DNA from 3 places in the Micromonospora sp. NPDC002411 genome. Region 3 is predicted to be linked to each of the others. Evidence: riboswitches for the same ligand, from Rfam matches in the RefSeq annotation. Region 3 holds a riboswitch; each other region holds the start of a gene.
What was found. Region 3 has a riboswitch for cyclic di-AMP ahead of ACWCO3_RS19555 (transglycosylase family protein). Riboswitches for the same ligand answer to the same signal wherever they lie in the genome.

Region 1: linked by a shared signal. The riboswitch ahead of ACWCO3_RS16845 (C40 family peptidase) and the one ahead of ACWCO3_RS19555 (transglycosylase family protein) in region 3 are both predicted to bind cyclic di-AMP.
Region 2: linked by a shared signal. The riboswitch ahead of ACWCO3_RS16660 (C39 family peptidase) and the one ahead of ACWCO3_RS19555 (transglycosylase family protein) in region 3 are both predicted to bind cyclic di-AMP.

What each region holds. Positions count from the first base shown of each region.
Region 1 is NZ_JBSFBM010000126.1:11,197-17,238, reverse strand. It holds partial or broken gene ACWCO3_RS16860 (zinc metalloprotease) at 1-58, shown strand, start outside; gene ACWCO3_RS16855 (pyridoxamine 5'-phosphate oxidase family protein) at 126-683, opposite strand; gene dcd (dCTP deaminase) at 783-1,361, shown strand; gene ACWCO3_RS16845 (C40 family peptidase) at 1,421-2,461, opposite strand; cyclic di-AMP (ydaO/yuaA leader) riboswitch at 2,475-2,610, opposite strand; gene ACWCO3_RS16840 (N-acetylmuramoyl-L-alanine amidase) at 2,847-4,826, shown strand; gene ACWCO3_RS16835 (C40 family peptidase) at 4,880-5,893, opposite strand.
Region 2 is NZ_JBSFBM010000124.1:4,217-16,184, reverse strand. It holds gene ACWCO3_RS16670 (hypothetical protein) at 1-1,063, opposite strand, end outside; gene ACWCO3_RS16665 (alpha/beta fold hydrolase) at 1,124-1,870, opposite strand; gene ACWCO3_RS16660 (C39 family peptidase) at 2,016-2,864, opposite strand; cyclic di-AMP (ydaO/yuaA leader) riboswitch at 3,097-3,238, opposite strand; gene ACWCO3_RS16655 (hypothetical protein) at 3,524-4,294, opposite strand; gene ACWCO3_RS16650 (hypothetical protein) at 4,426-4,812, opposite strand; gene ACWCO3_RS16645 (acyltransferase family protein) at 4,906-6,099, opposite strand; gene ACWCO3_RS16640 (glycosyltransferase family 2 protein) at 6,409-7,584, shown strand; gene pseI (pseudaminic acid synthase) at 7,718-8,770, shown strand; gene ACWCO3_RS16630 (hypothetical protein) at 9,118-9,594, opposite strand; gene ACWCO3_RS16625 (SDR family NAD(P)-dependent oxidoreductase) at 9,578-10,324, opposite strand; gene ACWCO3_RS16620 (AMP-binding protein) at 10,317-11,582, opposite strand; gene ACWCO3_RS16615 (acyl carrier protein) at 11,579-11,830, opposite strand; gene ACWCO3_RS16610 (GNAT family N-acetyltransferase) at 11,931-11,968, shown strand, end outside.
Region 3 is NZ_JBSFBM010000160.1:188-12,155, reverse strand. It holds gene dinB (DNA polymerase IV) at 1-530, shown strand, start outside; gene ACWCO3_RS19560 (hypothetical protein) at 655-990, shown strand; gene ACWCO3_RS19555 (transglycosylase family protein) at 1,079-1,744, opposite strand; cyclic di-AMP (ydaO/yuaA leader) riboswitch at 1,745-1,885, opposite strand; gene htpG (molecular chaperone HtpG) at 2,214-4,142, opposite strand; gene ACWCO3_RS19545 (SDR family oxidoreductase) at 4,292-4,990, shown strand; gene ACWCO3_RS19540 (M28 family peptidase) at 5,054-6,505, opposite strand; gene ACWCO3_RS19535 (ATP-binding protein) at 6,710-9,514, shown strand; gene ACWCO3_RS19530 (hypothetical protein) at 9,546-10,298, opposite strand; gene ACWCO3_RS19525 (SigE family RNA polymerase sigma factor) at 10,295-10,795, opposite strand; gene ACWCO3_RS19520 (DUF3152 domain-containing protein) at 10,934-11,770, shown strand; gene ACWCO3_RS19515 (hypothetical protein) at 11,795-11,968, opposite strand, start outside.

The DNA of each region.
Region 1 (6,042 bases), on a different contig from region 3:
CACCCCTGGTCAGGCCAGCCGCATGATCACCGCCTGGAACGCCTACCGCGCGGCCTAACTGCTCCGCGTACAACCGGTGTCGGCTCCGTCACGACGGAGCCGACACCGTCGTGTCAGAGCCCCGGTCAGGCGGCCGTGCACTGCACGTCACGGCTGAGGCGGGTCGGCCGAGCCTGTGGCACGGCGACCGGCGCGGCCGTCGCCGACGGGGCGTGCGGGTCCAGCCAGACCCGGACAGCCGGCCGGCTCGGCGTGACACCCGGGACGCCGGCGACGTGCTGCTCGCGGCGGGTCAGCATGGCCACGTCGACGGTGAACTCGAACAACCGCCAGTCGACCTGCTGCTCGGCCCGGGCACTCTGCGCCAGCCGCGCGACCCGGACCGGATCGGTCACCGGACGAGCGTGCCCCGCCAGGTAGGCCTCGTCGTCGCTCTCCTCCGGGGGGAACGAGTGCAACGCGTAACGGCCGTCGCGTTCGAGGTCACGGCGCTTCGGGGAGTCGATGATGAAGCAGAAGAGACCTTCGTCCGTGATGACCGGGGAGACCGGGTGAACCCGGGGCCCGCCGTCGGCGCGGACCGTGGCCAGGTAGCCGAAGCCCGGCCCGTACTGCTGAAGGAGAACGCGGATCCCGTCGGCGAGTCGGGGCTCGTCGGCGGCGAAATCGGACCAGGAAGCCATGCGAGCATTCTATCGAACAAATGTACGACGGGCGACCTCGACGCGCTGGTCACCGGCACCGAATCCGCCCGGTTTCGGCAACGCCGCTATGGTGGTCCGATGCTGCTCTCCGACCGCGACCTGGTCTCCGAGATCAAGGCCGGCACGCTGGGCCTGGAGCCGTTCGAGCCCACCCTGGTCCAACCCTCCAGCATCGACGTCCGACTCGACCGGCTGTTCCGGGTCTTCAACAACCACCTCTACACCCACATCGATCCGGCGATGCAGCAGGACGACCTGACCTCGGCGGTCGAGGTGCCCGACGGCGAGCCGTTCGTGCTGCACCCGGGGGAGTTCGTGCTCGCCTCGACGCTGGAGGTCATCTCCCTGGGTGACCAGCTCGCCGGCCGACTCGAAGGCAAGAGCTCACTGGGCCGGCTCGGGTTGCTCACGCACTCCACCGCCGGCTTCATCGACCCCGGCTTCTCCGGACACGTGACGCTGGAACTCTCCAACGTGGCGAACCTGCCGATCACCCTCTGGCCGGGCATGAAGATCGGGCAGCTCTGCATCTTCCGGCTCTCCTCGCCGGCCGAGCACCCGTACGGCTCGGTGGTCTACGGATCCCGCTACCAGGGCCAGCGGGGCCCCACGCCGAGCCGCGCCTGGCAGCACTGGCGCACCTGGCCGACCCGCTGAACCCGTGACGACGAGGGCCCGCCGCGACGGATCGCGACGGGCCCTTCGGTCACTCCCGATCAGCCTGGACGGCCGTAGCTGTGGATCGGGCCGTCGTCGACCTTCTTCATCTTGACCGGTTGGCCTGCCTGCGAGGCGTGCACCACCCAGCCGCCGCCGACGTACATGCCGACGTGGTGGATGTCGCTGTAGTAGAAGACCAGGTCGCCGGGGCGCAGGTCGCCCTTGCTGACGTCCTTGGTGACGCGGCTCTGCTGGGCGGCGTTGTGCGGCAACGACACACCGGCCTTCGCCCAGGCGGCCAGCATCAGCCCGGAGCAGTCGTACGAGTTGGGTCCCTCGGCGCCCCACACGTAGGGCTTGCCGATCTGTGCGCAGGCGAACTTCACCGCGACGCCCGCGGCGCCGCCGGGATAGCTGCCGGGGCAGGGCGCCGGGCGCAACGAACCACCGCCACCGTTGCCGTACACCTTGAGGCGAAGCTTCTGCAGCCGGTCGATCTCTTCGTTGATCTGCTTCTTCTTCGCGGCCAGCTGAGCCTCGGTACGGGTCAGCTGGGCCACCATCTCGTCCAGCGGCGCCTTCTGCGCGGCCAACTCGTCCCGCAGGTCGGCCACCTCGCGTACGTCCTGTTGCTGGTTGTGCGCGAACCGGTCGAGCATTTCGAGCTGACTGACCACCTCGCTCGGTGACCGGCTGCCCAGCATCGCGTTGACGGTCGACACGGTCTCACCCTTGTACGCCCGCACGGCGAGGGCGCTGACCTTGTCCATCGCGGCGTCGACCTGCTGTTCGAGCGGGGCGATGCGGGTGGCCAGAGCGTCCGCCTGCTTGCGCTTGACGGCGAGGTCGGTCCGGGTGGCGTTGTGCCGTTCGATGATCGGTTCGAGTTTGTTCCAGTCCTCGTCGATCTGACGCTCGATCTCCGCGACGGACGGGTCGGCGTGGGCCGCCGTGGCGCTGCCCGTCAGGACGACGGCGACGCCGACCAGCGCGGCGAGAGCGGTGGTGAAGCGGGACCAGCGTGGGCGCGGCACGATCGGCGTCGGGCCGGCTGCTGCCGACCGCTCGGACGACGGCCGCGGGGCATGGAGTGCCACCGGGGTTCCGTACTCCTTCTTCCTGACCGCCTACCGGGTTAGCTGACGGGTTCGGGCGGGAAGTCGGCGCCCTACCGCAGTGGCTGCGGATTCACCCCGAGGGACCTGGGTCCCCGGTTCGCTCGGAAACGACTCGGCGGTGTCGGTCCGTTACCGCCCGGGCTGGGCGGAGCTGCTATCGGGCCGACGAATGACCAGAGTAGAGACGCCTGTTACCAATCCGCAACCCGTGCGGCCGTGACACTCCGTACCGATCGAGTGGGGGTCACCGACCCAGTGTGAAGATTTCCTTCTGAGCGAGTCGATAGATGGAAAGGTATTGACGCGGACTCTCCAGCGGCGCGATGGTGACCTGACCTCTACCCGCGAGAATCTAGGGGGTTCGATGCACCATCCAACCCTGTCGACCGGCTGGCGCGCACTGCTCGCCACCACCGTCATCGCCGCCGCGAGCGCGGTGCCACTCTCGGCAGCGGCCGCCGCCGCACCCACCACCGATCGCCAGCAGCAGTACGCCGCTGCGGCGACCGAGTACGGCGTACCGACCGGTGTGCTGCTCGGCGTCTCCTACCTGGAGTCCCGCTGGGACAGCAACGCCGGCACACCGAGCACGAGCGGTGGCTACGGCCCGATGCACCTGACCGACGCCCGCCACGTCGCCGCTCTACCCGGGCGCGGCCACCACGATGCCGGTGCCGAGGACCCACGCGGCGACGACTCCCGGCCCGCCCGGGTGCCCGCGCCCCGACCCGCCGAGGCCCCCGCGCCGGCCGCCGCCGCGTTGCAGACCGTGGAAGCCGCAGCCGCGCTGACCGGCGCCACCCCCGAGGCGCTGCGCACCGACGCGGAGGTCAACATCCGGGGCGGGGCTGCGCTGCTCAGCGCGTACCAGCGGGAGTTGGGTGCACCGGTCGGCGCGGACACCGACCCGGCGGCCTGGTACGGCGCGGTGGCCCGCTACGCCGGTGCGGACAGCGCCGACGCCGCAGCGGCCTTCGCCGACGAGGTCTTCACCACCATCGCCGCAGGCGAGTCCCGGGTGACCGACGACGGGCAGCGAATCACCCTGCCGGCGATCGCGGTACAGCCCCAGCGCTCCTGGTTGGACCGGCTGGGCCTACGCCGGCTGGCCCGCCCGGACGGGGTGGAGTGCCCGCGCACCATCTCCTGCGAGTGGATCCCCGCACCCTACGAGGCGTTCGGCGACGGGGACTACGGCAACCACGATCTCTCGGACCGGCCCGCCCGGCAGAAGATCGAGTACATCGTCATCCACGACACCGAGGCGAGCTGGGCGACGACCCTGAAACTCGTCCAGGACCCGACGTACGTGAGCTGGCACTACTCGCTGCGCTCGGTCGACGGGCACATCGCCCAGCACGTGAAGACCAAGGACGTCGGCTGGCACGCGGGCAACTGGTACGTCAACGCCAAGTCGATCGGTCTCGAACACGAGGGCTTCGCCGCGCAGGGCACCTGGTACACGGAGGCGATGTACCGGACCTCGGCGAAGCTGGTCCGGCACCTGGCGCTGCGGCTGGGCATCCCGCTGGACCGCCAGCACATCATCGGCCACGACAACGTGCCCGGCACCGTCGCCTCGACCGTGCGGGGGATGCACTGGGATCCAGGCCCGTACTGGGACTGGACGCACTACTTCGACCTGCTGCACGCGCCGCGACTGGACACCGGCACCCCGGCCACCGGGCTGGTCCGTATCGACCCGGACTACGCCACCAACCAACCGGCGTTCACCGGATGCGTCACCGCAGGTGTGCCGTGCGCGCCGCGCGGCTCATCGTCGGTGGTGCTGCGGAGCGCACCGTCCGCGGACGCGCCGCTGGTCAACGACATCGCGCTCCGTCCGGACGGCACCCCGAACACGATGGCCGTGTCGGACCACGGGGCGCGGGCATCCGCCGGGCAGACGTACGCGCTCGCCGGACGGCAGGGTGACTGGACCGCGATCTGGTACCTCGGGCAGCGGGCCTGGTTCCACAACCCGGCGTACGCGCCGACCGCCAGCTGGACCGTCGGCGTCGTGGCCACGCCGAAACCCGGACGGACGACTGTCCCCGTGTACGGACGGGCGTACCCGGAGCAGGCGGCGTACCCGGACGGGGTGCCCTACCAGACGATCTCGCCGCTGCAGTACACCCTGGCCGCCGGACAGCGGTACGCCGTCGGCGCGGTGCTGGCCGGCGAGTACTACCGGGCCAGCACGTTCGACGGCTCGTCGCCGGGCGACTGGACGGTGATCCGCGGCAAGAACCGCTACGCGCAGATCCAGTTCGGCCACCGGATCATGTACGTCGATCTCGCTGACGTGCAGCTGCTGCCCTCCCCGGTGGGCGCGCCCCGCTGAGAACCACGACGGCCCCCGGTCGGTGACCGGGGGCCGTCAGTACGTGATCTGGATCAGCCAGGTCTGCGGAACCCGGCGACCGGCATCGTGTTGATGCTGGACACCTGCACCGGTTTGCCGGCACGTGGTGCGTGCACCATCTGGTTGTTACCCAGATACAGGCCGACATGCGTTAGGCCGGAGAAGAAGAAGACCAGGTCACCGGGGCGGGCGTCAGCTCGCGCGACAGCCTTGCCCTCGTTCCACTGGTCACCGGTGTGGTGAGTGAGGGAGATCCCGGCCGACTTGTAGGCGTACTGGGTCAGCCCCGAGCAGTCGAACGAGTTCGGGCCGGTGGCGCCCCAGACGTACGGATCACCGACCTGTTGGCAGGCAGTCTTGATCGCCTTCTGGGCGGCCGAGCTGGTCACACCGTTGATCGTCGGGCAGCCCGCGGTCTTGACCGTGGTCTTGGGCATTGACGCCTCAAGCTGCTTGATTTCGGCGTCGATCTGCTTCTTCTTGGCCGCCAGCTCGTTCTGCTGCGTGGTCTGGGTGGTGATCAGCGCGTCCAGCTTCTGCTTCTCACCGTCGTACTTGGCCCGCACGGCCAGCACACCCTCGACCTCCTTGCGCTCCTGCGCGGCAAGCCGGTCGAGCACGGTGAGCTGCTCGGTGAGCGTGTCCGGCTTGACGCTGACCAGCAGCGAACCGATGTCGTGCGACGGGCCGGAGATGTAGTAGCGGGAGGCGAGGTCGCCCACCCGGTTGAGCGCCAACTCGCTCTGCAACGCGAGCGGCTCGATCTTCTTCTGCAGGCTCGCCGACTTCTGCCGGTTGACCTTCAGCTGCGCCCGAACCTTGTTGTACTGCTCGATAGTGGGCTCCAACTGCTCCCACTTCTTGTCGATCTGCGCCTCGATCTCGTCGACCGTGGGATCGGCGTGCGCCGGTGCGGCGAGCAGACCGGCGCCGACTGCGGCGGCGGCGACCAGGACGAGCAGGCGGTGGACGCCGCGGCGCAAGCCACCTGGCCGAGCAGACGTTTTCAGGTCGTGACGATGAGGGGGCATGGTTGCCACCGGCACCGACTCCTTTGCAACCGACCGCCGGGCGCCTCGCGTGAGGGAAGGGCCGAGGCAGACGACCCACAGCGGTCGGTGCCTCACATTAGGGAAGCTCGGAGCGGTAATCAAGGCGAGCGTAGGAACCATCACTGTCGTGCAACTGCTTGCAC
Region 2 (11,968 bases), on a different contig from region 3:
AGTCGATGTCATCGTCCTCGATCCGAACGAGGCCCCGGACCACGGCCCTGGCGTCCGCAACCGGGCCGGTGACGTCGACCACCAGCAGGACACGTACGGCGTCTCGCAACGCCTCCTCGATCGCGCGTATCAACTCGGCCTCGTCCGGACCGTCCTCGTCCTGGCCTCGGAGCACCATCTCCCGGATCTCCACCGGCCGGTCGACCGGCCCCGGGTCGAACGGGTCGATTCCGGTCCGCACGTACAACGCCTCGACCGCCGGCGCGTCGCTGAGCGGCCGGGTCGTCTCCATCGCCGCCACCATCCACGTTCCAAACGGTGACCTGCGTAGGTGCCCCGACGGCGATCCGAACTCGGCGGCCAGGGCGTCCACAGCGGTCCCGAAGGGAGCCTGCGGTGACACGTCGACCATAGGCAGCACCAGGAGCAGGGCCAGACTCCAGACGCCGTCGTCGGTCGCCATCTGTCGCAGGTCGACGGACCACACGTCCGGCCGCCCGAGCAGCGGAAGGCAGCGGACCAGAGCCGTGTCGAGATCGGGGGCGGTCAGCCGGGCGTGCACCCGGGCCACGACGTCGTCGTCGGACGCCGCAGCCGGCAGCCGCCTGACCCGTCGCCGGACAGGAACGACGGATTCGTCGGCGGGCAGCCACTCCGGCGGGTCCCACCACTCGCCTTCGGTGTCGGCGGCCGCGCAGATGGACACGCAGATCGGCGTCACGCCGTCGGTCGTCCGCTCCCGACCGGCGGCGAAACCCGTCGGGTGACCGGCCGCCGATTCGTCCACCTCGAGATCGCCACGGCTCCACCGGAAGCGCGTCAGCAGGGGCGCGGCCAGGTGACGGACCGCCTCAGCGCCCGGAGCGGACGGGACGGACGGCATCAGCGTCAGGTCGACGTTCACCCCGTCGCGGGGATGGTCCGCTTCGGTGCGGGACGCCACCAGACCCACCGCGCCGAGCGAGGCGACCAGGGATCGGCACCGACGCGCGGCATCGTCGAGTCGAGAGTCGACGACATTCAGGCTCACGCTGACCACAAGGGACGGATCAACGGCAGGCATCCGGGCGAATGTAGGCGTCGGGAGCCCGGTCGCACGACCGATATTTCCGCTCGGGACCGCTCAGCGATACGGGTCGAGCAGCGCCAGCACGGCCGCCGGGTCCTCCACGTGCGCATTGTGGCCGAGACCGGGCAGCGTGGCGACCGGCACCCCGTACTCCTTGAGTTGTTCGTCGCTGACCATCGGGTCGTGTTCCCCGCGCGCCAGCACGACCGGCGCGTCGGTCGCCGCCAGCAGCGCGGCCAGGTCGGGCTCGCCGACGGCGAACGCGGTCGGGTCCATGGCGAGACGCCACCGGCCGTCGACCTGACGCAGGCCGGCGTCCACCACCGGATGGTCCGGCGGGACCAGGCCGGCCAGGCCGGACACCCGAAGGTAGCGGCGTGCCGCCTCGGCGCGGGTGGCGAACCAGCTGACCGGACGGGCGGCGAGGCCGGCGGCGCGGGCCAGCTCGTCGGGTGACCAGACGGCCTTGATGCCCAGCCCGACCACGGCGTCCACGGGCGCCCCGGCGGCGTTCGCGGCCAGCGCGAGGCCGACCACCCCGCCCAGCGAGTGCCCGAGCACGACGAGCCGGTCGCCGAGCGCCAGGCCGCGCGCTATCCGGTCGGCGAACCCCGCAAAGGTGTACGACGGCAGCGGCTCCGCCCAGCCGTGGCCGGCGAGGTCCGGTGCCAGCCACCGCCCCGCCCAGCGCTGCTCCAGCAGCGGCGCCCACGGCAACCAGACGTCCCCGGTCGTGCCCATTCCGTGCAGGAGCAGCAGGACCCGCCCGCGACCGGCTTGACCACCCGATTCATCCACCACGGCCGCAGTCTCCCACGGTTCACGGCCCGGTACGAGAGTCGTCATCCACGCCGCCTCCCGCGCGACGCTGACGGCACCGACGAAAAACGCCGCGGGCGCCGCCCCCTTGTGGGGGACGACGCCCGCGGCGGTCAGCGTGCCTGGGTCAGGCGGAGTAGCCCCGGCTGGCGATCCAGTTGGCCAGGTCGATGGTGGTGATCCAGTACGACGGGTCGGCCGCGTTGGCCGAGTCGGCGATCCGCACGGTGCGGCCGTTGTCCTTGTAACCCACGACGGCGATGTAGTGCCCGCCGCCGTAGGAGTGGTAACCGCCGTTGGTGTCGACGGCGTCGCCGACGACGTTCGCGACCACGCCACGGCCGTCGGTGATGGCCTTGACGACGTCGGCCTGGAGCCGGTCCATCTGGGCCGGGCTGGGGGCGCCGGCGAACATCCGAGTCCGGTACGGGGAACCCTTCACCTCGGCGTTGAGGACGCGGGTGGTGTCCTCGGCCGAGTTGGTGCCCATCTCGGTGGTGCCCAGCTCGGCGCCGAGCTCCTCCTGGGTGCGGTCGATACCGGTGGCGCTGAGGGCGTTCCGGGTGGCCGCCGGGCCGCAGTTGTAGTACGTGTTCTGCGCCTCGTAGTCGTAGTCCAGCACCTTGGTCGCGGGTGGCTTCGGCGGCGTCGGCTTACGGGTGAGGTCGGGGTTGGCCTTCGCCTTGGCCGCCGGCGACGCGGCGCTGGTGGCCGGGGCGGCGGTGCTCGGCGCGGCGCTGGCCGACGGGGACGCCTCACGCACCTCGCCGCGGGAGGCGGCAACGTCGCTGCGCATCTCGGCGACGGTGGTCGCGGTGCGCTGGCCGGCGGGTGCGTCGTCGGCGGTGGTGAGCAGGGCGCCGGTGGTGGTGGCGATCGCGAGGGCCGCGGCGGAGGCGGCAACGATCTGGTACGGGCGCTCGGTGGCGAAACGGCGGAGCTGACGCTGCAGGGTGTGCTTCACGGGGTCCTCCACGGATCGGGGGGAGAGCGGCACACCGGCGACCGGACCGGTATCCGGGCAGGCGCCAGCGCGCGGACCGTGGTCCGCGGATGGTGAACCGCTCAGGGGAACGCCCGGCGTGGCCGGGCGGTGAGGCGATGACCCGGGGGTCAGCTCACCGTCACTGGACGAATGAGCGGGGGCACCGCTGCGCCGTGGAGGCGAGGGAACAACCGAGGGGTGGAAAGGTGCTGCACGAGGATGGAACTCCTTCCGACACCGCCTACCGGGTTAGCTGACGGATTCGGGCGGGAAGATCGCCCTACCGCGGGCTGTGGCTCGCGGATTCACCCCGGACTTACTGGTGGGTCCCCGGTTCGTTCATCACGATTGAGCGGGTCGGCGCGGCGTCGCCTCTTGCGATCGGTTACCGCACCGGACGGGACGACAGTACTGGCCCGTCCGCACCCCTGCCAAGCCAGCTCCACCTGCGTAAACCTGAAATAGCGTAGCAATTTCTGCGCGTATTGCCGCTGACGTGACTCGATGGGACAAGCGGTTACGGTGACGCCTACGGGCGACAACCGGACAGGCCGCCGAGAATGCGACCAGATTCACCGGAAGAATCGTGCCGATCGCGCCGGACGCCCGATTCTCGGTCGGCGTGAGCCGGCTCACGTCACGGATCGGGCTCAACTCGCCCGCGCCGGCCGCCACCGCGCCACGACAGCGGGTCGGAACACACCGGTCACCGCCCGGCGCGCGGGTAGCGGGTTCGGTCGCAGCCGGGCCGCCGCCGCGCAGGTCTCCGCTGCGAGGGCTCGCGCTGAGTCGGCAGCCAGTTCCGCGTCCCGCCAGGCAGCACGCTCCCGGGATGCGGCGGCCTGGTAGTCGGCCAGCCTGGCGTCCCGGATCGTCCGGCTGAACAGCACCTCCTGCTCGACCGGGTGCCGCCGGGGATCCCAGCCGCGCCGGTGCGCGAACACGTCGCCGAGCTGCGCCATGCTCAGGTCACCCCGCCAGTACGCCGTCATCGCGGCCCGGTGCAGGTAGCGCTCGCGGGCGGCGTACTCGGCCGGGGTGCGGGGGGTCTGCGGGGTGGGCAGCGCCTCGGCGCCCGCGAAGCGACGGGCGGCGGTGTCCGCCTCGTCATAGGCGCACCAGGCCCGCTCCATCTCCTCCTGAGCGGTCAGCCAGTCAGCACGTCGCCGCTGCGCGGTCCTGGCCGCGCCGGTCGCGGCGACCGCTACCTCCTCGGCGTACCGGCGCAGGTCGGCAGCCTCGGCGGCGGCCACCTCACGAGCGGTGGGGGCGGCCGTGCGCGGGTCGTCCGAGGGTGTGTCCCGCTCGGGGCGGGCCACCAGCAGGGCGAGTACGCCCAGGGCCAGCAGGAACAGGGTGGACCAGATGGCGGCGGCCTGCGGCACCTCGGTCACGAACTGGTAGAAGACGGCGGTCTCCATGGTCGGCACCTCGGGAGAGAGCGATGCGATGGGGAGCCCCACCGCCACCGGGCCAGGGCGGAGCACGGGCCGGTGGGGCGCGGAGCTGGTGGGTCGACAGGCGCGGCGGGCGGGACGCTCGTCCCGGTGACTCAGCGCCCGGGTGGCGCCCGGGGTGCCCGGCTGCTCGGGCCGTGGACCAGGGGCAGCCGGTCGGACCCGGCCGCGCGCACCGGCAGCGGGCCGGTCCGGGCAGTGGCCTGGTCGCCGGGCGGAGCCGATTGCGGGTCGACCGACCACGCCGAGGAGAATTCCTCGACGGGCTCCTCGGTCGTCGCCTGCGCCTCGTGCACCGCCCCCTGCGCGGAGGTGGACGGGCAGGTCGCCGGGAGTGCGCCGAGGGCGAACGGAGTTGGCACAGCGGCCGAGGCCGGGCCCGCGCCGAGCGCCAGGGCCGCGACGACGGCGAGGCTGGTCAGCACCCGCGTCGCCCAGCGCGCCACCCACCACAGCGGACAGGTGAACGCGACCGGAAGCACGACCTCACGCTACCGTCGTGCCGACCTCGACGCACCGACCACGGGCGTGTCGTCGCACGCCGCGCCGAACCCCACTGAGCAGGGTGGACGGTGTCAGCGCGAGTCGGCGTACGTTGATCGACCGTTGGTCTGCTGCCCGCTCTCCCCGGCGGCGTCGGGACCGCCCGCGCGTTGGCGGGGGACGGACGCCGGACGAGCTGGGCGGCGCGGTGCGAGTCGACGCATCATCGGCGTCTCCACGAAGCGGTGCAGCAGCCCGGCGAGGACCAGGTTCACCGCCAGGAAGCCGAGCACCACGGCCGGCCCGCGCCAGCCCGTGAACCCGGTCCCCCAGTCACCGCTCCACCGCAGCACGCTCGTCATCACCAGGACGTGGACCAGGTAGAAGGCGAAGGAGACCTCCCCGAGCCAGACCAGCGGCCGGGACCGCCACGGGGAGCGCTTGTCCCGCACGTCGGCGTCCGCGGCGGCGGTGATCACCAGCAGGTACGCGACGGCGAGCAGCGTCGTCCACAGCTCCGCGCGGATCCACTGAGCGGCCGCCACCCAGGTGCCCACGAAGACCAGGCTGGCGACGGTGAGCCCCGGGCCGCGCCAGAGACCCCGCCGCATCAGCTCGGCCGCGACGGCGCCCAACCAGAACTCGAGCGACCGTACGGGCGGGAAGATCTGGGTGAACCACCACCGGCTCACCTCCGGCACCAACTGCTGGGCCGGCCAGAGCGCGAGGATCAGCAGCGGCAGCGCGACGATCAGCACCCAGAGCAGCTTCGGGCTGGCCCGGCGTAGCAGCGGCAGCGCCAGGGGCAGGCACAGGTAGAAGAAGAACTCGCAGGAGAGCGACCAGCTCACCGTGTTGACGCTGTAGAACCAGCCCATCCGGGGGTCCCACGCCTGCAACAGCAGCAGGTTCTCCAACGCGACCGCCGGCAGGACCGGATCGGCGAACCACCAGGCGACCAGCAGGGCCGCACCCCACAGCACGACGTGGTTCGGGTAGATCTTGGCAACTCGACGCCGCCAGAAGGTGCGCCGGGAGTCGCCGACGCGGGCCGACCAGACCAGCACGAAACCGCTGAGGATGAAGAAGAACTGCACCCCGGACAGGCCGAGCGTGAACAGCGCGTCGACCACCGCCTTGTAGTCCGGTTCGGCGATGATCCGCATGGTGCCGGCGTGGAAGCCGAAGACCAGTAACGCGGCGATCCAGCGCAGCCCTGTCAGCGAGGGCAGCCGGGCGGGCGTGACGGCGGGCCGTGCGGTCGACACCGCAGCGGCGCTGGTCATGCCGGGATCCTGAAGATCGGCAGGGTCACCAGCACGTCCGTATCCTCCTCGGCGCGGCGTCGGACGACGCGACGGCGACGCCCGCGACGGCCCGGCAGGGCCGCACCGAGGCACCCTACCGGGTCACTCTCGGGTGAACCGGACGTGTCCCACCCGCCGACGGCGGTACGGGCACGCCACGGTCGCCGGATTGGTGGACTGCGGGCCTGCCGCCGTTAACCTCCCGCTCGGGGGGAGTTCAGGGACTCCACCATCGGCGGTCACGTCAGGTTCCGGGTTCGGCCACCCTGACCGTCAAAGGTGGCGGGCGTGGTCAATGAGCCGACGCACGCACCGCTGCTGAGCATCGTCGTGCCCGTGTACGGCGTCGAGGCATACCTGTACCAGTGCCTGGAGTCGATCCGGGCCGACATCCCGGCGGACGAGTCGGACGCGGTCGAGATGATCGCCGTCGACGACGCCTCCCCGGATGGCTGCGGCGACATGCTCCGCTCCTACGCCGCCGGCCGCGACGGTGTCCGCGTCGTGCACCTGAGCAGCAACGTGGGCCTGGGCCTGGCCCGCAACGCCGGGCTCGACGTGGCCACCGGCCGGTACGTCTGGTTCGTCGACAGCGACGACTGGTTGCCACCGGGAACGATCCCCGCGGTGCTGGACCGGCTGCGCCAGCACCAGCCCGACGTGCTGATGCTGGACCACCTGCGGGTGCACGAGGACGGTCGTCGGGAGGTCGACGCGAGCAGTCACCTGCTACGCGGCATCCCCGGCGTGACACGCCTCGACGACCAGCCGCAGCTGCTGCGGGTGCAGCACACCGCCTGGAACAAGGTGGTCCGGCGAGACTTCCTGGACCAGTTGGAGCTGCGCTTCTTCCCCGGCTGGTACGAGGACATCCCGTTCAGCCACCCCCTGCTGATCGGCGCCGAGAAGATCTCCGTACTGGACCGGGTCTGCTACCTGTACCGGCAGGGCCGGCACGGCGCGATCACCTCCACCCGCAGCGGCCGGCACTTCGACGCGTTCGCCCAGTACGAGCGGCTGTTGGACTGGGTCGCCCGCAAGCACCCGGACGAGCGGTTGCAGGCCGAACTGTTCCAACTGATGATCAACCACTATCTGGTGGTGGTGGGCAACGACGGCCGGCTACACCCACACCTGCGGCGGGACTTCTTCCACCGGGCCGCCGAGCACTACCGCCGGTACCTGCCCACCGGTGGATATCCGCTACCGCCCGGAGTGACCGGGCTCAAACACCGCCTTGTGGGGCGCGGCGACTGGCTGGCGTACTCGGCTCTGCGCCAGGCGCACCGGGTCGCCGGCCGCCTGCGTCGCCAGGGCCCAGTGGGCGGCGTCGACGCTGGTTCCGACTCGGTCACCGCCGACGACGACCCGGGTCGAGGGGCGGGCACCGCGACGACAGGCGACGACGAGGTCGTCACGACCACGCAGCGGCGCGATGCGCTGGCCGGGAGCCGCCTGCCGTGAACGCCGCCACCGCACCGCACGCCGGGAGCCGGGCCGGCTCCCGGCGCCCTGGTTTTCCAGGTCGTCCACCCGCCGGGCGGACGACGACAGCACCACCGCACACCGGTGCGGGTGTACCTGAGCAGAGGTCGGAATGACGGCGACAATCAAGATCGGACCGCACGCGGTCGGTGCCGGGGAACGACCGTTCGTGGTCGCCGAGATGTCCGGCAACCACAACGGAGATCTGAACCGGGCGCTGGCCATCGTCGACGCGGTGGCCGAGAGCGGGGCGCACGCGCTCAAGCTCCAGACGTACCGGCCGGACACCATCACGATCGACGTCGACACCCCGGCGTTCCGGATCTCCAGCGGGCACGAGTTGTGGGGCGGGGAGAACCTGTACCGCCTCTACGAGCGGGCGCACACCCCGTACGAATGGCACGCCCCGATCTTCGAGCGGGCTCGCGAGCGTGGCCTGACCGTGTTCTCGTCGCCGTTCGACGCGACAGCCGTGGAGCTGCTGGAGTCGCTGGACGCGCCCGCGTACAAGATCGCTTCTTCGGAGTTGGTCGACCTGCCGCTGATCCGGCTCGTGGCGAGCACGGGCAAGCCGATGGTGATCTCCACGGGCATGGCGACGGTCGCCGAGATCGACGCCGCGGTGCGGACCGCGCGGGACGGTGGCGCGGCGGGCATCGTCCTGCTGGCCTGCACCGCCTCCTACCCGGCGCCGCCGGCCGACAGCAACCTGCGGCGCATTCCGGTGCTGGCCGGCGCGTTCGACGTGCCGGTCGGGCTGTCCGACCACACGCCCGGCATCGGGGTGGCGGTCGCCTCGGTGGCGCTCGGCGCCTGCTTCATCGAGAAGCACGTCACGCTGGACCGGGCGGACGGCGGCGTGGACTCGGACTTCTCCCTGAACCCGGCGGAGCTGACGGCCCTGGTGGCCGAGTCCGGTCGCGCGTACGCGGCCATGGGTGGCACCGCGATCGGCCCGACCCCGGCCGAGCGGGAGGGGCTGCGGTTCCGCCGTTCGCTGTTCGTGGTCGAGGACGTGCGGGCCGGCGACCCGGTGACCATCCACAATGTCAGGTCGATCCGACCGGCCGGCGGGCTGGCTCCGGTGGAGATCGACCGGGTCCTGGGTCGCACCTTCACCACCGACGTCTCACGCGGCACCCCGCTGAGCTGGGACCTGATCTGACCGTCGACACGGGCTGGGCTGTGGACGCGGGCTGGGCTGAGCAACGGGCGCAGCCCGGCCCCGGTGGGGCGGAGGCGAGCGGGTGCGGTCCGGCCTGGTGGGACTGGGCTGGGTGCCTGTAGAGCTGCCCCGAATATGGGGCCGGCAACGCTGCTCCCACCGGCAACCAGGATCAAACTCCGTCGCCTCAGGGCTACGACGACCCACGAGGCCCGCGCGCCTGCCCCACCTGTGGGGCAGCTCTACAGGCACCGCCGGTACCAACGGCAGGCCGGCCGTCACACGCGGCGGCACGTCGCCACGCAGCGGCACGTCGCCACGCAGCGGTCGTGGCGGCGAGTCGTCACCTAGCGGTCCAGGCGGCGCGAGCCAGCCACGGAGGCGGGCAGGGGCACGGGGCCGGATGCGGGGGCGAAGCCGACGGTTACCACCAGGTCGGCCACCCGCAGGGTGCGCCAGACCGCCGACCCGTCGGCCGGCGTACCCAGGCCGTGGAGACGCCACCAGGCCGCCACCGGGACGTCGGCCAACTTGCAGCAGCACTCGGCACGGGTCCACCGCGCCCAGAAGTCCTGCACCCCGAACCGGCGTCCCAGCGCGGGAGGCACCGGCGCGTCCGCTCGTTCCGCGTCGATCGCCACCCGCCACCCCGGCGTCGTCGGGCCGTACCAGCCGACGCAACGGCCGTCGTCGAGGTGACTGCGGGTCACCGCGTCGGTCAGGTCGGCGGGGACGCCGACGCGCAGGTGCCGCTCCGCGGCGGCCAGCAGGCCCGGCACCGGGCGGGGCCGGGCCGGCCGGTCCAGGTCAGATGGCGGCGGCACCGTCCACCACGATGACCTGGCCGTTGATGTTGGTGTGCTCGCGCAGCAACATCCGTACCACTGGAGTGACCTCCTCCGGCTCGGTCAGATGGCCCGTCGGCGTGCGGCGCACGATCTGGTCGAGCTGAGTCGGGCCGAGCACTGCGGACATCTCCGAGGCGAAGAAGCCGGGTGCGACCGAGTTCACCAGCATCCGGCCGCCCAGCTCCCGCGCCAGCGAGCGGGTGGCGGCGTCCATGCCGCCCTTGGTGGCCGAGTACGCGACCAGCCCAGGAAAACCGCGCTGCCCGCAGATCGAGGTGATGTTGACGATCCGTCCGCGTAGTCCCTTGGCGAGCATCCGGCGAATCACCAGCCGGGTCAGTTGCAGCGGGGCGGTCAGGTTGGTCTCGATGATCCGGGCGATGTCGTCGGTGGCGGTGTGCGCGTGCAGCGAGTCCTGCCCCATCGCGGCGTTGTTGACGATGCCGTCGATCGGGCCGAGCCGCTCTTCCGCCGCACGGACGAAGCCCTGCGCGGCGCGCAGGTCGGTGACGTCCACCGAGCCGACGTGCACCCGGTCGGGGTGCTCGGCGGCGAGCTTCTCCAGCTCCGGGGTGACGGTACGGGCGAAGGCGGCAACCCGTACGCCGGCATCGAGCAGGTCGGTGACGATGGCCAGGCCGAGCCCCCGCGAGCCGCCGGAGACGAGGACCACGGAGCTGGGTGGGACGAGCTGGGTGTCAGACATCGCTCTTCAGGCTCTCCTTGACGGGAATCTCGGTCAGCACGCGGATCCGGCGTGGCACCGCGTACTCGGGAAGCCGGTCGGCGCACCAGCGGACCAGCGCGGCTTCGGCGGTGTCCAGGTGCTTGGTGGGAGCAAGGACCACCTCGGCGACCACCATCCGGCCGAGCACCGGCGCGCGGCGGCCGGTGACGCGGGCCCAGGCCACCGCCGGGTGCTCGGCCAGCACACCACGGACCACGCCGGCGGAGACCTTGCTGCCCCCGACGTTGATCTCGTCGGAGTCCAAACGACCGGTGATCAGCACCCGGTCGTCGCGCACCTGCACCCGGTCCCCGGTGCGGACCGGGCCGGCCAGTCCCGCCCCGTGGAACGGGGAGGTGACCACCAACTCGTCGTCCACCACCGAGAGCGTCGGGCGGCCCGGGGTCTCCCGGTCCAGCCAGTCGACCGGGAATCCGGCCCGCCCGTCGTGCACCACGATGGACGCCCCCACCTCGGAGGACGCGTAGATCCAGGAGATCCGGGCGGCGGGGAAGATGTCCCGGAGCTGGTCCAGGATGGCCTGGTCCACCGGCTCGCCACCGAGGGTGATCTGGCGCAACGGCACCCGGGCCAACGCGGCGGCGTCGCGGTAGAGGGTGCGACGCCAGAAGGTGGGGGTGCCGGAGGCGGCGTCGACGCCGTGCGTGGCAGCGACAGTGGGCCAGTCGTCCAGCTCGTCGGGCTCGACCACCACCAGGTGTTGGCCGGGTTGGGTCAACGACAGGGTGACGACCTGCCACCAGGCGTACGTGCCGGGGGCGTACGGGCAGAGCCACGTCCGATCGGGCTGGTCGGCCCGCACTGTGGTCAACGTGTCGAGGGTGTGCCCGACCCGCTTGGGACGCCCGGTCGAACCCGAGGTCAGCAGCCAGAGCCGGCCGGGTTCGGCGGCTCGCCGCCGGGGCGGGACACTCGGGTGCGCTCCGTCGTCGTCGAGGACGCTGACGGTGAACCCGGCGTCGAGCAGTTCGACACGCATTGCCGCGTCAACCCGACTCGCGGTGCTGAGCAGCAGCTCGGTGCCGTACACGGCGTGCTGCCGGGCGGCGGTGAGCGCGTGCACTGCGGAGTGGGCGAGCACCGCGCTGGGGTCGGGGAGGACCGGCAGCGGCAGCGTGCGCCAGGTCAGCGTGGCGCCGCCGACGACGAGCCGGTTGTCGACGCCCGCCTGCTCCGGGCCCGCCGGTGTCCGGTGGCCCGCCGTCGCGACGGTCACTGGTGCTGAAGCTCGACGAGGAAGTCGAGAACGTCCCCGACGGTGGCGATGCGGCGCAGGCCGGGTGCGTCGAAGTTGAGCTCCTCCCCCGTCTCGTCCTCCACCCGCAGGGCCAGCTCGGAGAAGTCCAGCGACCGGAACCCGATCTCCCGCAACTGCGCCGCGTCGTCAGTGGGCAGCTCCTTGTCCTGGTTCTCGAGCACCTGAGCCATGAGGTCGCGAATCTGCGCGCGACTCAATTCGTTCATGCGCCGGAGTCTACAACCCAACGAATGCATATCTGATTTGCCGGTGGGCCCGGGTAGGGTGCCGAGACCGGACGTGAACAGATAAGAAAGCGAGACGCACGTGCTGCGCGAAGCGACAGCGGACGACGTTCACCTGAT
Region 3 (11,968 bases):
ACCTGCACGCCCTGGCGCACAACCGTGACCCACGCGCGGTGCAGGTTGGTCGCCGACGCGGCTCGATGGGTGCCCAACACGCGCTGAGTCGCACCCCGCGCGCCCCGGCGGAACTGGACGCCATCCTCGCCGGTCTGGTCGACCGGGTCACCCGGCGGATGCGCGCGGCCGGGCGGTCCGGTCGCACTGTGGTGCTGCGGCTGCGCTTCGGCGACTACAGCCGGGCGACCCGCTCGCACACCATCGGCAAGGCGACAGCGGACACGACGCCGCTGCTCGCCGCCGCGCGCGCATTGCTGCGGGCGGCCCAGTCCGAGATCGACAGTCGTGGTGTCACGCTGATCGGTGTGTCGGTGGGCAACCTGGACGACAGTCCGGTGCAGCCGGAGTTGCCGTTCCACCGCGACCCGGGCGCGGAGTTGGACGCCGCTGTCGACGCGGTCCGTGACCGGTTCGGCTCGACGGCGCTCACCCGTGCGGTCCTGCTCGGCCGGGAGCCGGGTGTCGAGATGCCGCTGCTGCCGGATTGACCGATCTGCGTGCGGTGTCCACGCGCGGAGGTGGGACAGGAGACACATCACAGCAGGTCGGCGGTTTAGCCGGCGGCCGACGGGTGACCCTTGGGGGGTACAGCCTGACAAGGGGGGACCCACCATGTCCGAGGACACCAGCAACCGAGCGAGCCGCGGCGCCGAGCGCCCGCACGACGTGACCGACCCGCTGCTCTGGCAACTGGCGATCGACGTGTTGAGCGCCCACGAGCCGGACGACGAGGGTCACTGCCGCAATCTCCAGTGCGCCGGGCAGGCCTGGCCCTGCGCTGCCCGTCAGGGCGCCGAGCATTCGCTGCGTCTGTCCCGCGGCGGGTCTGACTCCGTCGAGGTGACCGTCGACGGCGGGACCGATCTGGCATCGACCTCTCGCTGGGGTCGCAACGCCGGCCCGGTGGCGTCGCGTCGAGCGCCGAAGGCGTCCGCCTCGGCGGCGTGACTCGAACCCGGCCCGGCACTCGGGCTGACCAGCACCGAACACACGAACGCTCGGCCGATGACCCGGCCGAGCGTTCGTGTGCCGTCCGTCAGAGGCTGAGCTTCTGACCGGGGAAGATCAGACCCGGGTCGGCCCCGATCAGCTTCCGGTTGTGTTCGTACAGCGCCTGCCAGCCGCCGGACACCCGACGGGCGTCGGCGATCTCCGACAGGGTGTCGCCCGGCTTGACCAGGTACGTCTGGCCGCCGGCCGGCGCCGCGGTGCGTTCATGGTTGCGGGTCGCCGGCTGCTCGCCGCGCGACGGCCGCTCCTGCCGCTCGGTGGGCTTCGCGGTGGACTTCGTCGACTTCGCGGTGGACTTGGTCGACTTCGTGGCGGAGCCTCCCGACGAGCCGCCCTTCTTGCCGCAGGTCGGCCAGGCACCGATGCCCTGCCCGTCGAGCACCTTCTCGGCGATGGCGATCTGCTCGCCACGGCTGGCCAGGTCGGCGCGGGCGGCGTACTTCTTGCCGCCGTAACCGGCCCAGGTGCTCTGCGAGAACTGCAGGCCACCGAAGTAGCCGTTGCCGGTATTGATCTTCCAGTTACCGCCGGACTCGCACTTGGCGATCGCGTCCCAGTTGACTCCGGCCTGCGCCGGGGCGGCCGGGCCGAAGAGGGCGACAGCGCCGGTGACGGCACCGACGGCCAGGGTGCCGACGGCGAGGCGGCGGGTGGTGACCCGTCGATGACGGGGCGTGTGAACAGACGTCATGTGAGCTTCCTCCACGCCGGCGAGGTGAGCTGTCGGGTTCGGGCCGAGGAGCCCGGCCGCACGGTGGCGGCTTCACCCCGAGGTGACGTGCACCGAGGAACGTGTGGGTCCCCCGCTCCTGCCCGGGTGACTGGGTTCCGACGGCCGGGGGCAGGATTTGGCGTTGCCGGCCGCGGTGTCCGCAGTGGCGAACCCGACCGACGTTAGGCACGTTCGGTGACGATCGCCCAACCCCTGTGAAGTTCTTCACCGGGGTACGCGGGGCGCCGTCCGCAGCGGTTGCGGCCGGCCGGACACTGTGCAGAGAGCACTGTGGACCGGTACCGATCAGGCCTCGTGACGCAGCCAGGCCACGGTGTAGCACCGAGCGACTCGACGTGTCCGTTGGTGATCGGATGCACGACGCCGGTACGCCGAACCGGCCGGCGGGTCCCTGGTCGGGTGGCCCGCCGGCCGGGAGGTCGACCGTCTACAGAGTGCGCGCCAGCCGGTCGGCGAGCGTCCGGGTGAAGCGGGCCGGGTCGGTCAGCTCACCGCCCTCGGCGAGCACGGCCAGGCCGTAGAGCAGCTCGGCAGTCTCGGTCAGGGCCGCCTGGTCGCTCCCCTGCTCGTGGGCCTTGCGCAGCCCGGAGACCAGCGGGTGCCCGGGGTTGATCTCCAGGATCCGCTTGGTCGGGGGCACCTCGTGCCCCATGGCCCGGTACATCTTCTCCAGGGTCGGCGTGAGGTCGTGGGCGTCGCCGACCACGCAGGCCGGTGAGGTGGTCAGTCGCGACGACAGCCGGACCTCCCGGACGCTGTCGGTCAGCGTGGTGCCGAGCCACTCGAGCAGGCCGGCGAACTCCTGCCGCTGCTGCTCGCGCTCGGCCTCGGCCTGCTGCTTCTCCTCGTCGGTGTCCAGGTCGATCTCGCCCTTGGCGATCGAGCGCAGCGTCTTGCCGTCGTACGCGCCGACCCGCTCGACCCACACCTCGTCGACCTGGTCGGTGAGCAGCAGCACCTCGTGACCCTTGGCCCGGAAGGCCTCGAGGTGCGGCGAGTTCTCGATGGCGGCCCGGGACTCACCGGTGGCGTACCAGATGTCGCTCTGGCCGTCCTTCATCCGCGAGACGTAACCGGCCAGGTCGGTGGGCTCGGTCGCGTCGTGGGTGGAGGCGACGGAGAGGATGTCCAGCAGGGTGTCGCGGTTGTCGGTGTCGTCGATCAGCCCTTCCTTGACCACCGCGCCGAACTCGGTCCAGAAGGTGCGGTAGCGCTCGGCGTGGTTGGCCTTCAGGTCCTTGACCGTGGCGAGGATCTTCTTGACCAGGCGGCGACGGACGATCTGGATCTGCCGGTCCTGCTGGAGGATCTCCCGGGAGATGTTCAGCGACAGGTCGTGCGCGTCGACCACACCCTTGACGAAGCGCAGGTAGGTCGGGACGAGCGCTTCGCAGTCGTCCATGATGAAGACACGCTTGACGTAGAGCTGGACGCCTCGGCGGCCCTGCGGGGAGAACAGGTCCAGTGGGGCGTGGCTGGGCAGGAACAGCAGCGCCTCGTACTCGAAGGTGCCCTCGCCCTTCATGTGCACGACCTCGAGCGGGTCGGCCCAGTCGTGGCTGACGTGCTTGTAGAACTCGTTGTACTCGGCAGCGTCGACCTCGTCGCGGGGCCGCGCCCAGAGCGCCTTCATCGAGTTGAGGGTCTGCACCTCGCTGGTGGCGGCCTCGCCGTCGGCGCCGGGGCGTTCGACGGTCATCCGGATCGGCCAGGCGATGAAGTCGGAGTAGCGCTTGACGATGTCGCGGACGGTCCACTCTGCGGTGTAGTCGTGCAGGTTGTCCTCGGTGTCGGCCGGCTTGAGGTGCAGGGTCACAGTGGTGCCCTGCGGGGCCTCGTCCACCGCCTCGATCGAGTACGTGCCCTCGCCGGTGGACTCCCAGCGGGTGCCGCCGGTCTCGCCGGCCTTGCGGGTGACCAGGGTGACCCGGTCGGCGACCATGAACGCGGCGTAGAAGCCGACGCCGAACTGGCCGATCAGGTCCTGCGAGGCGCGCGCGTCGGCGGATTCCCGCAGTTGGCGCAGCAGCTCGGCGGTGCCCGACTTGGCGATGGTGCCGATCAACTGGACGACCTCGTCGCGGGTCATCCCGATGCCGTTGTCCCGCACGCTGAGGGTGCGGGCGTCCTTGTCGACCTCGATCGTCACGTGCAGGTCGTCGGTGTCGGCGACGAGGTCCTTGTCGACGAGAGTGGCCAGCCGCAGCTTGTCCAGGGCGTCGGAGGCGTTCGAGATGAGCTCCCGCAGGAAGACGTCCTTGTTCGAATAGATCGAGTGGACCACCAACTGGAGGAGCTGACGCGCCTCGGCCTGGAACTCCAACGTTTCGGCCTGGTTGCTCACACCGTCTCCCATCTCGGCTCGTGCGGGGTTTCGCGGAAAGGATACGAGTCGTCACGGGCCGGGGTGCCGCCGCGTCCGGGTCGCATTCCCGATTGAGGGGGGCGTCGGTGTGACATGGCTGACTTTGGTTAACAGAAGTCAGGTGGGATAGCGTGACCGCCATGAAGATCTCTGGAAGCACCGCCCTCGTCACCGGCGCCAACCGTGGCCTCGGCCGCCACCTGGCCGCCGAACTCCTCGCCCGTGGCGCCACCGTCTACGCCGGCGCGCGCAACCCGGACGCCGTGGACCTCCCCGGCGTGACGCCGGTGCGCCTGGACATCACCGACCCCGCCTCGGTGGCCGCCGCCGCCGAGCTTGCCGGCGGCGTGAACCTGCTGATCAACAACGCGGGCATCGACACCCGGACCGACCTCCTCGACGGCGACCTGGACCTCGTCCGGCTGGAGCTGGAGACCCACTACATCGGCACCCTGTCCACGGTCCGGGCGTTCGCGCCGGTCATCGCCGGCAACGGCGGCGGAACGATCCTCAACGTGCTCTCCGTGCTGTCCTGGGTGAACTTCCCGATGCACGCCGCCTACGGTGCCGCGAAGTCCGCCGAGTGGGCGATGACCAACGCGCTGCGCCTCCAGCTCGCCGAGCGGGGCGTCCGGGTCGCCGGCCTGCACGTCGGCTACCTGGACACCGACATGGCCGCCAATGTGACCGGCCCGAAGTCCGACCCGGCGGTGATCGCCCGGCTCAGCGTGGACGGTATCGAGGCCGACGCGTACGAGATCGTCGCCGACGACGTCAGCCGGCGGGTGCAGGCCGGGTTCCCCGGGGGCGTGGCGGCGCTCTACCCCCAGCTCCCCTGACCCACGACGCGACGGGCCGCCGCCAGCAAGCACCGGCGGCGGCCCACCTGCACGGGTACGCGCTCAGCTCGCCTGCAACGCCACGTCGTCGAGCACGAAGCTGGTCTGCAACGACGAGTCCTCGGTGCCGGTGAACTTCAGGGTCACCGTCTGACCGGCGAACCCGGCCACGTTGAAGCTGCGCTGGGTGTAGCCGGCGGCCGCGTTCAGATTCGAGTACGTCGCCAGCGTGGTGGAGCCCACCTGCACGGTGAGCCGGTCGTACGCCGTGGAGCCGGTCGTCTCGGCGGTGTCGACGTGCAGCCAGAACGACAGCGTGTAGCTGGCACAGCCGGCCGGCACCGTCACCGACTGCGACAGGCTCTCAGTGCTGGAGCTGCCGTTGCCGCCCAGCCACGCCTTGTACGACCCGGTCCGGGCCGGCTGGCTGCTGGAATTGGTGATCACGCCGGAGGACGCGGTCCACGGGGTGCTGCCGCTCTCGAAGCCGCCGTTCCCGATCACCTGACCACCGGTGCAGGTCGGGGTGCCGCCGCTCACGGCGAGCTGCCACAACGCGTACGCGACGCCATCGGCCGCCCGGTTCAGCACGGTGGCGCTGACGTTGGCGGTGGTGTCGCAGGACCGGTGGTAGCAGGGGTCGTATGCGGCGTTGGCGGTGCCGCCCCACTTGGCCGCCTGGGCGCTGGTCTTGCGGGCGCTGGCGCCGGCGGCGTAGCCGGAGGTGGGGATGCCGGCCTGCTGGAAGTAGTAGTCGTCGGAGCGGCCCTGACCCTCGACGTTCTCCTCGGGTTGCAGACCCAACGAGTCCCAGTACGCCTTCAGCGGCGCCGCCGTGGTCGAGGTGACCCGGTTGATGAAGTAGCCGCCGTTGATAGAGCCGACCATGTCGAAGTTGTAGTAGCCCTTGATGTAGCCGCGCTGGGTGGAGTTGAGCGAGTTGACGTAGAAGCGGGAGCCGTTGAGGCCCTGCTCCTCGTCGGTCCACCAGGCGAACCTGACCTTCTTCGTCATGGTCGGGTTCTGCGCGGCCAGGACCAGCGCGTTCTCCAGCAGGGTCGCCGAGCCGGTGGCGTTGTCGTTGATGCCGGGACCGGCCGAGACACCGTCCAGGTGGGCGCCGAACATGACCACCTGGTCGGTCGGACCGCCTCGCCACTCCGCGATGAGGTTGTTCGACGGGTACCGGCAGCTGGAGCAGTACTGCTCACTGACGGTGTAGCCGGCGGACTGCAGCCTGCTCTTGACGTAGGCGAGCGAGGCCGTGTAGCCGGCCGAGCCGGCCCGCCGGTTACCGCCGTTGTTGGTGGCGATGCTGTTGAACTGGGTGAGGTGGGCTTGGACATTGGTGACCGAAATGTCCGGTGCAGCCAGCGCGGCAACGGTGGCGGCGATCGGCCGGGCCATCGTCGTCGCGGTCGTGGGTGACGCGGCCACCGGCTGTGCGGCCAGCGCCACCGTCATCCCGGCGAACACGGCGAGCGCGACTCCCGCGCTCAGCGTTCTGCCTCTCATGGGGGCTCCTCGGGGGTTAAAGGGATACCCGAGACACTTACAGATGTCGATGCATTGGGCATCGGTCGTTCGTCCCGAACCACCGACGGTTCGACGGTGGGTACCGGCGTCGGCACAGGTGAGTAGAGGTGCCAGGATGGGTAGGTAACGCCAGCAGGGGTCGTCGGGCCCGGAACGGGGGCTTGCGATGGAGCCGGGTCGAGCGTGACACGACCCAGCATTGACCTGTTCAGCGGCGGTGGCGACACCGGTCGGCTGATGGCCGGGCTGGACTGGGCCCGTACGCCGCTCGGCCCGGTCGACGGGTGGCCGCAGAGCCTGCGGGTCGCGGTCCGGCTGGTCCTCTCCTCCCGGTACCCCATGCTGCTGCTCTGGGGCGAGGGGTTCTCCCAGCTCTACAACGACGCGTACTCCACGCTGATCGGCGACAAGCACCCCGCCGCGCTCGGCAACGACGTGCGGGTGACCCTGGCCGAGGGCTGGGACGTGCTCGCCCCGCTGGTCCAGCAGGCCATGACGACGGGGGTGGCCAGCTGGGTCCCGGCCCTGCGGCTGCTGCTGGAGCGGGCCGGCTACCGCGAGGAGGCGTACTTCAGCGTCTCGCACGCCCCGGCCCGGGACGACGACGGCCGTACCGTCGGCGTGTTCACCGTGTGCAGCGAGGTCACCGAGCAGGTGGTCGGCGAACGTCGGCTGCGGCTGCTGCGCGACCTGTCCGTCCTCGGAGACGGTCGCACCGTCGACGTGGACGCGACAGGCGCCCGGCTGATCGACACGATCGGCGGCCACCCGCTGGACGTGCCGTTCGCCGCCATCTACCTGCGCGACGGCGCGTCCCTGCGGCGGGTCGCCCACACCGGCGGCGTCCAGGGCGCGCTGCCGGACACCGTCGACCTGGCCGACGCGGGCCCGATCGCGCACGCCTGGGGGCTGCCGGACGCCGCGGAGGGTCGCCCGGCTCAGGTCTCCGACGTCGCCGACCGGATGACGCTGCCCGCCGGCGCGTGGGACGACCCGGTCCACACCGCGCTGGCGCTGCCACTGCCGTCCGGCGACGAGGACCAGCCACTCGGTGTCCTGCTGGCCGGGGTCAGCCCGAGCCGACGGCTCGACGAGGCGTACCGGTCCTTCCACCAACTCCTGGCGCAACAGGCGTCCCTGGCGTTGCGCAACGCCCAGGAGTACGAGGAGGAGCGGCGCCGGATCGAGGCGTTGGCCGAGCTCGATCGGGTGAAGACCGACTTCTTCGCCAACGTCAGCCACGAGTTCCGTACCCCGTTGACACTCATGCTCGGCCCGCTGGCCGACGCCCTCACCGACGCCACCGCACCCCTGGCGACCGTGCAGCGGGAGCGGGTGGAGACCGCCTGGCGCAACGCCACCCGGCTGCTGACGCTCGTCAACAGCCTGCTCACCTTCTCCAGCCTGGAAGCCGGTCGCGCTCGTAGCGATGCCCGGACTGTCGACCTGTCCGCGCTCACCGCGGAGCTCGCCGGCGTGTTCCGGGCCGCCGTGGAGCGGGCCGGGCTGACCCTGGAGGTGGTCTGCCCGCCGCTGCCACGGCCGGTCACGATCGACCCGGTCAACTGGGAACGCATCGTCACCAATCTGCTGTCCAACGCCCTGAAGTACACGTTCATCGGCCGGATCCGGGTCACCCTCGACGCCGACGACGAGGAGGTACGCCTCACCGTCGCGGACACCGGCATCGGCATCGCCGAGCAGGACCTGCCGAAGCTCTTCGACCGCTTCCACCGGGTGCGGGGGGCGCGCTCGCGCAGCCACGAGGGCACCGGCATCGGCCTGGCCCTGGTGCACGAGTTGGCCCGACTGGAGGGCGGCGAGGTGCGGGTGACCAGCCGGGTGGGTGTCGGCAGCACCTTCACCGTGGTGCTGCCCTGGTCGGCGACACGCCGTAACGCGGTGGCCGACCCTCCGGTGGAACGGCGGGGTGACGCGGCCCGCGCCGCCGTGGAGGAGGCGACCGGCTGGCTCGCCGAGGCCAGCGACAACCCGACGGAGCCCGAGCACGCCTCCGGGCCGACAGTGGACGAGCTGGCCGGCGCGCGGATCCTGGTCGCCGACGACAACACCGACATGCGGGCGTACCTCAGCCGGCTGCTCACCGGGCAGGGCTGGCGGGTACGGGCCGTCACCGACGGTCGGAAGGCCCTCGACGAGATCCACCGCGAACGACCCGACCTGGTCCTCACCGACGTGATGATGCCGGTGCTGGACGGTTTCGACCTGCTGCGCCAACTCCGCGCGGACCCGACGACCCGGACGCTGCCGGTGCTGGTGCTGTCCGCCCGTGCCGGCGGTGAGGCCAGCGTGGAGGGCTTCGGCCTGGGCGCCGACGACTACCTGGTGAAGCCGTTCGCCGCGACCGAGCTGATCGCCCGGATCCGGGCCGCCATCCGGCGGGCCCGCGACCGCCACGACCCGGCCGGCACGGGGACGGGCGACGCCCCATCGGCACGAGCCGGCGCGGTCGCGGCGGTCGCGGAGCCGACGGCCGAGGACGGGGGGACGGCGGTCGGGGGGACGGCGGACGGCGTCGCCACCGGCAGGCCGGACTCCGGCGCGTCCGCGCGCGATGCTCTGGCCGACCGGAACGGCACCGACGACGTCCTGGACACCAGCTGGGCGTACCCGTCCGCGCCCACCTCGGCGGCGGCGATGCGCAGAGACGTCCGACGGACGCTGTGCGACCTCGCCGTCGACCCGGACGTGCTGGAGGACCTGCTGCTGGCCGCGTCCGAGGCGGTGAACAACGCCGTCGAGCACGCACAGCGGCCCAGCCGTCCGGAGGTACGGGTACGGGTCCAGGTGGGTGACGGTCTGGTCCGGATCTCGGTGCGGGACTTCGGCACCTGGCGGGACCGCCGACCGGCGATGGACCGGGGCCGCGGCGCGCTGCTGATGAACGCCTACGGCGACGTGCGGCTGGTCTCCACCGCCGAGGGGACGACGGTGACCATCGAACGCCGGCTGGACGACCCGGCCTGAGTGGCCGGCCCGGGGCAACCAGCAGTCTGCGTCAGAGCTGACCACCGGCGGCGTCGCGGGCGATGATGCCGTCGAGCCGCTCCCCCGGGGTCAGCAGTGTCGGATCGAACCAGAAGATCACCACCTGCTTGTCGACACTCCACCGGGCAAGGCGGGCATCGACCTGCCGCCCGTCCACGGTGCCGATGACGCGGTGGGCGGGGCCGACGAAGTAGCCGAAGGTGGGCACCGGCGTGGTCGACGAACGCTCGTCGTAGCCGATCTGGTGGAACCCGGGGCGGCGGTCAGCCCCCTCCACGTCGTTGACCAGGATGTCCGTGGTCAGCATGCCGTCCGGGAGGCGACGACCGGCGGCCAGCCCGATGGTCACCTTCGGTTCGCCGGGCACGGACACCCGAACGACGTAGTACACCCGCTGCTCGGTGCCGTACCGCACCTTGCTGTCGATCACCTGGCCCAGCGGTTTCGGGGACGGCACGTCGCCGGCCGGCGGCGGAGGGGTGGGCTCCATCGACCGCGCCAGCGTCGGCGGGGAACCGGACGGTGTCGGGGCGACGGCCGTCGGCGGTGGCCGATCGGCCGTCGGCGGACCGCCGGTCCGGGCGTCGACCGCCACCACGACGACGACGGCCAACCCGGCAGCGAGCGTCGCCGCGCCGGCTCCGGCAAGCCGCCGACGGGTACGCAACCGTCGCCCGTCGCGCATCACGGCGGCCAGGTCGAGGACGGTGTCGGGGCGCTCGGTCTCCCGCATGGCGTGGCGGAGCTGCTCCAGCTCGCTCATCGGCGCGCCTCCTCGTCGGCGTGCCGCGGCGCCGCGGCGCGTAGTTTCTGCAGGGCCCGCGAGCTGGTGCTCTTGACCGTGCCCACGGATACGGCGAGCTCCCGGGCCACCTGCGCCTCCGGTAGGTCGAAGTAGTACCGCAGCACGACGATGGCCCGCTCCCGAGGGCTGAGCGCGCCGAGGATGCTGATCAGCCAGCGCCGGGTGGTGACCTCGTCGGCCACGTCTCCGCGCCGTTGCTCCGGCACCTCGTCGGTCGCGTACTCGCGCATCGGCCGGCGCCACCCGTCCACCAGGTGATTGACCAGGGTGCGCCGGGCGTACCCGTAGGCGTCGTCGTCGTGGACCCGCGACCAGGACGCGTACGTGCGGGTAAGGGCGGTCTGCGCGGCGTCCTCGGCCAGGTGGTGATCGCCGGTCATCAGGAACGCGGCGTGAACGAGTCGCGCGGACGCCGCCCGCGCGAACTCGACGAACTCCGCGTCGCCCCGCGCCACCGTGAACCTCCCCCGTGCCACACCGCTATGGACGGGTCAGGTCGGCGAAAGGTTGAGCGGTGGGTCACATCAACTTTTCGCCACGGTCACCCGTCTTCTCCTCCGCGCCGCCGCCGAAGGCTGCGCGAGGGGAGAGACATGTCGACGAAGGCTACCCACCGATGGCGTTCCGCCTCGGCGACGCTGCTACTGGTGGTGGCGCTGCTCACCGGATGCGGACTGCCAGCCGACGGGCGACCTGCGAACGATCCCGTCGCCGACGGACCGTCGCCCGACGGACCCCTCGCGCCGGTCGCCACTGGCGGACCGACCGGGGTCGTCGACGTGGTACCCAGTTCGGTGCCTGTCGTCCCGATCAGCTACCCCGCCTCCGGCGGGAACCGGTGGGCGACAGCGCCCGCCGAGACGGCGCCGGCGCGGACCGGCCGTGGCACGTTGATGCGGTACCGCGTCGCCGTGGAACGCGACATCCGTGGTCTGCCGGTGGAGGACATCGCCACCGCGGTCACCGAGACCCTGAACGACCCACGCGGTTGGACGGCTGGCGGGGCCTGGCGACTGCGCCGGGTCGGCGCCGACGATCCGACCGACTTCACCATCTACCTGGCCACTCCCGGCACCCGCGACACTCTCTGCCAGGACCAGCCGGAGGGCTACACCTCGTGCCGCAACGGTGGTCGGGTGGTGCTCAACGTGGCGCGCTGGGTCAAGGGGGTGCCCGGGTACGGGGCGAGTCTTGCCACCTACCGGGAGTACATGGTCAACCACGAGGTGGGGCACAAACTCGGGTTCGGTCACGAGCGGTGCCCCGGGCGGGGCCGACCCGCGCCGGTGATGCAGCAACAGACGCTGGGTCTGCACGGCTGCACCGCGAACGCCTGGCCGTACCCGCAGGGCAAGGTCCGCTACAGCGGGCCGGTCGGGGCGTACGACGACAGGATCCCGCGTCGCGAAGGCGCGTATTCCGCGCACTGACCCCGATCGACCGACGGCGGCGCCTCAGGGGCGGCGGCCACGTTCCCGCTCCAGGCGCTCGTCCAGTCTGCCCAACTCGTAGACGGCGTTGAGGCTGGTCGGCAGACGGCTGACATTGTCCGGCACGGGACCGGGACCGGGATCAGGAGCGGGGGCCGGGGCGGGCGTCGGCGCGGCGGAGGGGCCTGGGGCACGGCG